Regions from separate parts of the Lentibacillus salinarum genome, predicted to be linked through region 1. Evidence: riboswitches for the same ligand, from Rfam matches in the RefSeq annotation. Region 1 holds a riboswitch; the other holds the start of a gene.
What was found. A riboswitch is a leader RNA that binds a small molecule or an ion and turns the genes downstream of it on or off. The one in region 1 is predicted to bind cobalamin.

Region 1 (4,200 bases):
TTTATTATTGGAGTTTTTTGAAACCTTTCATGTCAATGAAGCTGAAAAAGAAATGATGCAGACAGCAACAAAAGTGTCCCGTATCGTTGAACAACATGATGATCAGGCACTGGCGCTGGAAAATGCAGAATTGGTAAAAGACCCGGTAAGCCGGCTTGCCGTTATTTATGATGATGGGACATCACGGACATCTGACAGTACGGATAATGATTTAAACGAACTTGATCCACAATGGCTGCGGAATGATGAAGACTTGAGGGATGTTTTCACCAACGGTCAGGATGTTAAAAAAGATACAATGCTCCCGAGCAGTCATGTTGAAGCCATGATTGTCGGTACTCCGATCGAGCAGGGTGGCGCTGTCTTTATTTACCAATCCCTGGATATTGTCAATCAGACCAAAGCGGAGACGACTAAAATCATCTTTCTGGCTGCCGGGATTGCCATTATTTTAACGACTATTTTCGCTTTCTTTCTGTCAACACGAATCACATCACCATTGATAAAAATGAGAGAGGCCGCGCTTGATTTGACAAGAGGGGAATTTAATACGAAAGTGCCGATTCTGACCCATGATGAGATCGGTGAACTGGCGATGGCCTTTAACCGGATGGGCAGACAGCTGAAATTTCATATTAATGCCTTAAGGCAGGAAAAGGAGCAAATTTCCAACATTGTCAGCTCGATGGCTGATGGGGTCATTACGTTGAACCGCAACGGGGATATGCTCGTGACCAATCCGCCAGCAAAACAATTTATACACAATCTATATTATGAAAATGGTATGGAGCCTGAGGACGATCATCTGACAGCCCCCGAGCCATTAAACGAAACATTACGCAGTGTCATCCACGGGGAAAAAGAAGTAATCCGCGAAATCAATACACAGGGGCGTACATGGGTCATGATCATGACACCGTTATATGACCAGACGTATGTGCGCGGAGCTGTCGCGGTTATCCGGGATATGACAGAAGAAAGACAGATGGACAAGATGCGTAAAGATTTTATTGCTAATGTTTCCCATGAATTACGGACGCCGATTTCAATGCTGCAGGGATATAGCGAGGCAATTGTTGATGATGTTGCGGAATCAACAGAAGAAAAGAACGAGCTGGCACAGATTATTCATGAAGAGTCCCTCAGGATGGGCAGGCTTGTTAATGAATTACTGGACCTAGCCCGAATGGAAGCAGGCCATACCCGGCTAGACAAGACGATGATTGACGCCGAATCGTTTGTAGAACGCATTTTAAAAAAGTTTAAAGGGATTGCTGAGGAAAGTCATGTTCAATTAATATCTGAAAGGCATCTGTCGGTATCAATGATTTCTATCGATACCGATCGAATTGAACAGGTTTTCACGAACTTGATTGATAATGCCATCAGACATACAAAGCAACATGGTTATGTCAAAGTTGTTGTTGAGGGGACTGCCACTGAACTGCATGTATCCATAGAGGATAACGGTAGCGGTATACCGGAAGAAGATATACCGTTTGTGTTTGAACGTTTTTACAAGGCTGATAAATCACGGACACGCAACGGCAGAAAGAAAGGAACAGGACTTGGTCTGGCCATTGCCAAAAATATTGTCGAAGCGCATGATGGGACCATCACCGTACAAAGCAAACTGAATGAAGGGACAATGTTTGACATCAGGCTTCCCTTGTAAAAATTGTTTATCATCATGCCTAGAAAAAACAGCATCCCTATGCTACGATAGTTTTGCAACGAAATAGGAATACGAGATGTTGGTGTATTCACTTAATAGGGAATCCAGTGCGAATCTGGAACTGTCCTCGCAACTGTAAGTGATCGACGAAATAAGCGTTAACCACTGTATGGGCTGACCATATGGGAAGGGCTTAAAGTAGGTGAGCATCATGAAGTCAGTAGACCTGCCAGCATCGCATGTTTCAATGCTTCGGGGATTTGAGTGTTTGGGACAACCGGAACTGCCATATGGTACTGTTGTATGTTTCGATTGTCTGATAAGCCGACCTTTGAACAACCGCTTGAAGGAGGTTGGCTTTTTTTTATTTTGGGTGGGTGACATACGCGTACCAGTCAGGTTTTGGTTCCCGCGCCCGCTTCTCCACACACAAACAGAGACATAGGAGGAATTGGAAAATGAACAAATGGTGGTTGCCTTTAGCAATATTACTCGTTGTTATTGGACTGATGACAGGCTGTGGTGCCGGGGAAGAAAACCAAACCGAATCAAACAATGGTAATTTGCAGACTGCTACAAATGAAAATACAGATGGAGAACTTAGTGAAGACGAGATTCGTATTACGATAAGCCAGGATAATGGGAAAGAATACATTGATGAAAAAGAAATTGCAATTGAAGAAGGCGCCATTTTAATGGATGTACTGCAGGAAAACTTTTATGTGGAGACTGAGGAAGATGGCCAATTTATAACGTCCATTGAACGTGTTTCCGCTGAAGAAGATGAACAAAAGGCGTGGATTTTCGAGGTTAATGGTGAAAAGGCAAATGTGGGTGCTGCCGAATATGAACTGTCTCCGGGTGATAACGTAACATTTGATTACCAGGCATGGGAATAATGAATGAATACATATAAACTGACGCTGCTGGCGTTACTCGCTGCTCTTGCGGTTGTCGGAAGAAGTGTATTTGCCTTTCTTCCCAATGTCCAACCGGTCACATCTTTGATTATCATCTGCGGGTTGGTGCTTGGCCCGCTTGCAGCTGTCATCCTGGCGGTATTGACAACATTTCTGTCGAACATGCTACTGGGAATGGGGGTTTGGACCATATGGCAGGTCACATCCTGGGTGCTCATCGGATTAGTAAGCGGCTGGATCGGCAAATATCCGGGTCGGCTGCCGATTTATGTATATGCGGTCATCTGCGGTTATTTTTATGGCTTTATCATATCGTTAACAACATATTCGATCGCCGGGAAGTTTTGGTCCTATTATTTGGCTGGCCTGCCGTTTGACACATATCATGCGATTGGAAATGCTGTCTTCATATTCGTGCTGTATCCAATCATCAGCCATTTTTTCAAAAAATATGCCACGAACCGTTTTCAGTTGCAGAATACGAATCACTAACACATAGAAAAGCGTTCCTTTGTAATAGGACAGGAGCGCCTTTCTCAGTTTGGCTTTTCTTTTTATATGATGGTATACAGGAATCCGTCATCGAATACGTCAGACAGGAATCCGTCATCGAATACGTCAGACATGACTCCATCTTCACCCAGCTTCATATTTTTCTGGATCCCCAAGGAATGGCTGATCAGCGACTTTAATTGAATCGGTCGGACATCCTTCACAGGCATCCAACATATCGTCTTCCAATACTTCAGGTACTTCAGCAGTCCCTTCATTGTCATCCAGAACGACATAGGCCAGTGCCTCATCGTTATAATCATATATATTCGGAGCTGTGGTACCGCATGCACCACAGGCAATGCATGTTTCCTGATCAACGATTGTATATTTTGGCATGAAACGCCTCCCCACCAGTAAAACAACTTTCAACGCCTATCTTTTATTATAAATCGGTATGTTACACATTTCAACTTGGCTGTAACATGTTATGATGTGAATGACAGCCCAACGTTTTATCATGGGATATGTTGGCTGAAGGGGGGGTGAGCTGTTGTTGTTTGATGCTATCGTCTTAACAAGTTATGCCAAGTTTCATGGGAGTAGAAGCGTTTCGGCCGTCTATCATTTGCTGACCGGGAAACGTTCAATCCAAACGGTCCAAGATGCACATATTTATCAGTTGAATGATTTTTATGGAATTTATCCGACGTTACAGAAACAAGCATTTGACGAGCACATACATAGATTATCTGAACTTAACCTGCTTACATTCACTAACCAAAACGCTGGTTTGCCAACCAGCAAAGGGAAACACAGGATGGAGCAGCAGGATACGTACGGGCCTATCCAATACTTCAAGGGGCTGCTCTACCATCGTAAAGCTTCGGTTTTTTGGGAACGCCTGCTGCTACTTATCCAAACCATGACAAACAGTAAAGTGAATCATTTCCATTTCATTCCAATTATTGACAAACCGGTTGTGGCGGATTGGGTAAAAACACAATACCTTAAATGGAAAAACCATCGGACATGTTTCCTGAACCAGCTTTATGATGAGCTTTTTAGGCTGCTGCAGCTTTTTCCGGAAAGAGAAGCAAGTATCGTTGTTGA
Region 2 (4,200 bases), on a different contig from region 1:
GAATGTTCTATAAAAATGTTGGAAGGTATAAATGAGCGCATCGTATCTTTGGGTCATAGTTTAACGGAAGAGCATTTAGATCGAAGTTTTGTTCATCAGCTAAATGGTAATATAACAGTAGCGACAAAGGTTGCAAAATTAGCTTGGCATGAAGAGCATCACTTAGCCCATATAAAAATCGCATTATCAAAATAGCATAATATTTAAGGAATTGGTTTATCAAATCTCGGGTAAGCTAATTTTTTAAAATGGGGAAAGGAAAACAAGGGTGCGATTGTATAAGACGTAGGTAGAAAATGACAATTATTTTTAAAAAATAATCTTAAAATTGCTTAAAAGAATCCATCTTGATCAATCTTTTTTCAAAATGGATTCTTATTTATTGCAAAGTATGGTCCATGAGGTGTTTTTAATCAAACTTTATCCCAAAGTTACAGAAAAACGCTCCGTTGAATGTAGTTTCACTTTTCCCCGCATATAACGGCCACTAACCCACCTCAAAACGGCGGCTAACTGTCCGTAAATGCCCGATTCTGTTCGGGCCTGCAGGACGCAGGTCACAAAGGCGTTGCAACAGGATGTTGCGAATTTAGCCTTTGTTCCTCGTTATTCAACGGAGAAAACCGTTCCGTTGAATGTAGTTTCACTTTATGCGGTGGTAGGATCTGGCTTAGTTGCCGTTTTTCGTCGCTGGACAGCGGAAGCATTGGCAGGCGCACGTCGCCAACCGAAATACCCGTCATATTCAGGGCAGCTTTTACCGGCGCCGGGCTTGGCTGAGCAAACATCGCTTTCATCACCGGTAGGATTTCCTGGTGAATGGCTGCTGCCCGTTGGACGTTGCCGCTCGTGAAGCTCTGCACCATTTCTTGTATATCATTCCCGATCACATGGGCGGAGACCGATACGATGCCAGTACCGCCAATCGCCAATACTGGAAGTGTCAAATTATCATCCCCACTGTAAAGCGTGAAATCATCAGGCGTTTTGCTGATAATCTTTGTCATCGCATCAAGATTGGCGCTCGCTTCTTTGACGGATACGATATTGCTGATTTCCGCCAACCGGATAATGGTTTCTGGTGCAATGCCCACGGCGCTCCGGCCAGGGATATTGTACAGCATCACAGGGAGTGATGTCGCTTGGGCCACAGCTCTATAATGCTGATACAGCCCTTCCTGGGACGGTTTGTTGTAGTAGGGCGTCGTCAGCATGATCGCATCGACACCTGTCTGCGCCGCCTGTTTTGTCAACTCGATGGATGCGCGTGTGTTATTAGACCCGGTTCCAGCGATGACGGGTACACGGCCATCAGCAACTTGTGCAGTGAAGCGGAACAAGTCCAGTTTTTCAGTGTCTGTCAGCGTCGGGGATTCTCCGGTCGTTCCGGCGACTACTAAGCCGTCCGAGCCGTTTGCGATTAAATCATTGACCAATGTTCGTGTGGCATCGAAATCGATATCGCCATGATGATCAAATGGGGTCACCATGGCTGTTAATACCTGACCGAAATTCATCATTCACACACCCCTTTTGAAAGATTAAAAAGGGCTATCCCCATTGTTGCCATAAAAAAAACAACAACGAGGGTTCGCTGTTGCATGAGAAACGTTACTTAACCGTCTCTTAGCGCAAGATAGCCCTCCATATAGTTACCTATATGACAGTCCTGTATTTGTTCAATAGCAGAACCAACGGCGAAAGTATGAGCTTTGTGCCGTTTCGGCGAATCCCCCTTTCCACAATCGTCCCTGAATCTCATCATTCTCTGATTGTGTACTGATGGTCTTCGCTACCTCTACCTCACTTCAATGGATTGAAGTAAGAAAAATATATCATTTGAATCAACATAACATACACTCGATAAAAGTTCAAGGGATAGTCAGAAAAATATTGTATCCCTCCGTCCCGGCCAGGCTTCCGGCCATTTTTTTGGAAATCTATTGCATTGCCTATGATTCTATGATACGCTATAAATACAATATATATTGACAATAATTCAACCGACACACTATATATGGTGTTCGCGAGCTGTGGTGACATCTTAGTCTTAAAAAGGGAATCTGGTGTAAATCCGGAGCTGTCCCCGCAACTGTGAGTGTGGACGAACGGGATAACCACTGTATGACCAGCTTCACGGCGGTTATATGGGAAGGCCCTCAGTAGGGAGAAGCACAAGTCAGGAGACCTGCCGCATCGCGTGCGTTCGAATCCTCGGGGCAAGCGATGGCGAAACGACGGAAATAGTTCATATTTTCTGTCGTTTTATACCGTTCATCCCCTGGGTGAGCGGTTTTTTATATTGAGCTAGGACGGGTTCCGGGGAAACGGTGGGAGACCCTAAGCGATCATAAAGGAGGCAAACACATGACAATCGTCTTGAATGACGAACTGACACAACGGATTGACCAGGCAACACAAGGCTTACAGGTCGACAAAGAGACTTTTATGGAAAAAATACATAAGAAAGGTGCAGCGGCTACGAACGATCACTTAATCAAACGCGCCCTTGAAAATATCGATGAGGCAAATCCAGACTGGACATTCGTCGCCAGCCGGCTGTATCTGCATGACTTGTACAAACAGGCTGCGGCCAACAGGGGCTATGATTTTAGCGAGCGCTACAGCGATTTTTATGGACTCATCCAAACCCTTACCGAAAAAGGCATTTATACGGCGGAGCTGCTGCAGACATACACAAAAGAGGAGATCGATTATTTTGCCAGCATCATCGACCCGGCCTGCGACCAGCTGTTCAATTATCTTGGCCTTTATACCTTGACGACGCGCTATTTGGCTACTGATCACGATCAAAATATCTACGAACTGCCGCAGGAGCGGTGGATGGTGATTGCTATGCACTTAATGCAGCAGGAAGACCCGGCCCAACGCAGCCGGTATGTCGCTGAAGCCTATTGGGCGCTGAGCCATTTGTATATGACTGTTGCGACACCGACGCTCACAAACGCCGGCAAAACACACGGTCAGCTGTCAAGCTGCTTCATCGATACGGTTGATGATAGCCTGCAGTCGATTTATGACAGCAATACCGATATTGCCAATTTGTCCAAAAACGGTGGCGGCATCGGTGTTTACATGGGGAAAGTCCGGGGGCGCGGCAGTTCGATTAAAGGCTTTAAAGGCATGTCGAGTGGTGTTGTGCCATGGATCAAGCAGCTGAATAACACGGCGGTCAGCGTCGATCAGCTCGGCACCCGCAAAGGCGCCATTGCCATTTACTTGGACGTCTGGCATACCGATATTGAAGGGTTTCTCGATCTGAAGCTGAATAATGGCGATGAACGGCTGCGCGCCCACGATATTTTTACCGGTGTCTGCTTGCCGGATTATTTTATGGAACAGGTGGAAAAGCGCGGCGATTGGTATTTGTTTGACCCGCATGAAGTGCGCCAGGTGATGGGCTTTTCGCTCGAAGACTTTTATGATGAGGCGAATGGATCGGGCTCGTGGCGCGATCGCTACCTTGAATGTGTCGCGTCTCATCAGCTTACAAAGCGCGTTGTCCCGGCGATTGATATTATGAAACGGATTATGAAATCACAGCTTGAGTCCGGTACACCATTCATGTTTTACCGGGATGAGGTGAACCGGCAGAATAATAATCCGCACGAAGGCATGATTTACTGCTCCAACTTGTGCACGGAAATTACGCAAAATCAGTCACCGACAGAATTTTTGGAGGAACTGACCGAGGCGGACGGAACAATCGTGAAAAAGTACAAATCTGGGGATTATGTCGTCTGCAATTTGAGCTCGATCAACCTGGGGCGGGCCGTAACGGATCGGGTGTTGGAGCGGCTCATCCGTATTCAGGTCCGCATGCTTGATAATGTGATTGACATCAATACCCTGCCGCTGAAACAGACACAGATGACCAATCAGAAATATCGTGCCATCGGCCTTGGCACATTTGGCTGGCATCATCTGCTGGCAAAAGAAAATATCGGGTGGGAGTCGGATGAAGCAGTTGATTATGCCGATCAACTGTATGAAAAAATGGCTTACTTGACGATCAAAACGAGCATGGAGCTGAGCCGGGAGAAAGGCAGCTACCCGGCGTTTGCAGGCAGTAAGTGGCAGACGGGCCGCTATTTTGCTGATAAAGGCTATACCGGTGATAAATGGGGTGAGTTGCAGCGAAACGTCGCGGAACACGGTATCCGCAACGGCTATCTGATG

Region 2: it holds a riboswitch for cobalamin, as region 1 does, so the genes downstream of both, ACFQ4A_RS06765 (ribonucleoside-diphosphate reductase subunit alpha) here and ACFQ4A_RS02700 (DUF4430 domain-containing protein) in region 1, are expected to answer to the same signal.

Annotation. Positions count from the first base shown of each region.
Region 1 covers NZ_JBHTNH010000002.1:383,743-387,942, reverse strand. Annotated here, with positions in the region: gene ACFQ4A_RS02705 (ATP-binding protein) at 1-1,675, shown strand, start outside; cobalamin riboswitch at 1,739-1,923, shown strand; gene ACFQ4A_RS02700 (DUF4430 domain-containing protein) at 2,134-2,574, shown strand; gene ACFQ4A_RS02695 (ECF transporter S component) at 2,578-3,087, shown strand; gene ACFQ4A_RS02690 (ferredoxin) at 3,232-3,486, opposite strand; gene ACFQ4A_RS02685 (helix-turn-helix domain-containing protein) at 3,641-4,200, shown strand, end outside.
Region 2 covers NZ_JBHTNH010000012.1:779-4,978, forward strand. Annotated here, with positions in the region: gene ACFQ4A_RS06755 (YfiT family bacillithiol transferase) at 1-195, shown strand, start outside; gene dapA (4-hydroxy-tetrahydrodipicolinate synthase) at 558-1,517, opposite strand; lysine riboswitch at 1,630-1,809, opposite strand; cobalamin riboswitch at 2,018-2,210, shown strand; gene ACFQ4A_RS06765 (ribonucleoside-diphosphate reductase subunit alpha) at 2,368-4,200, shown strand, end outside.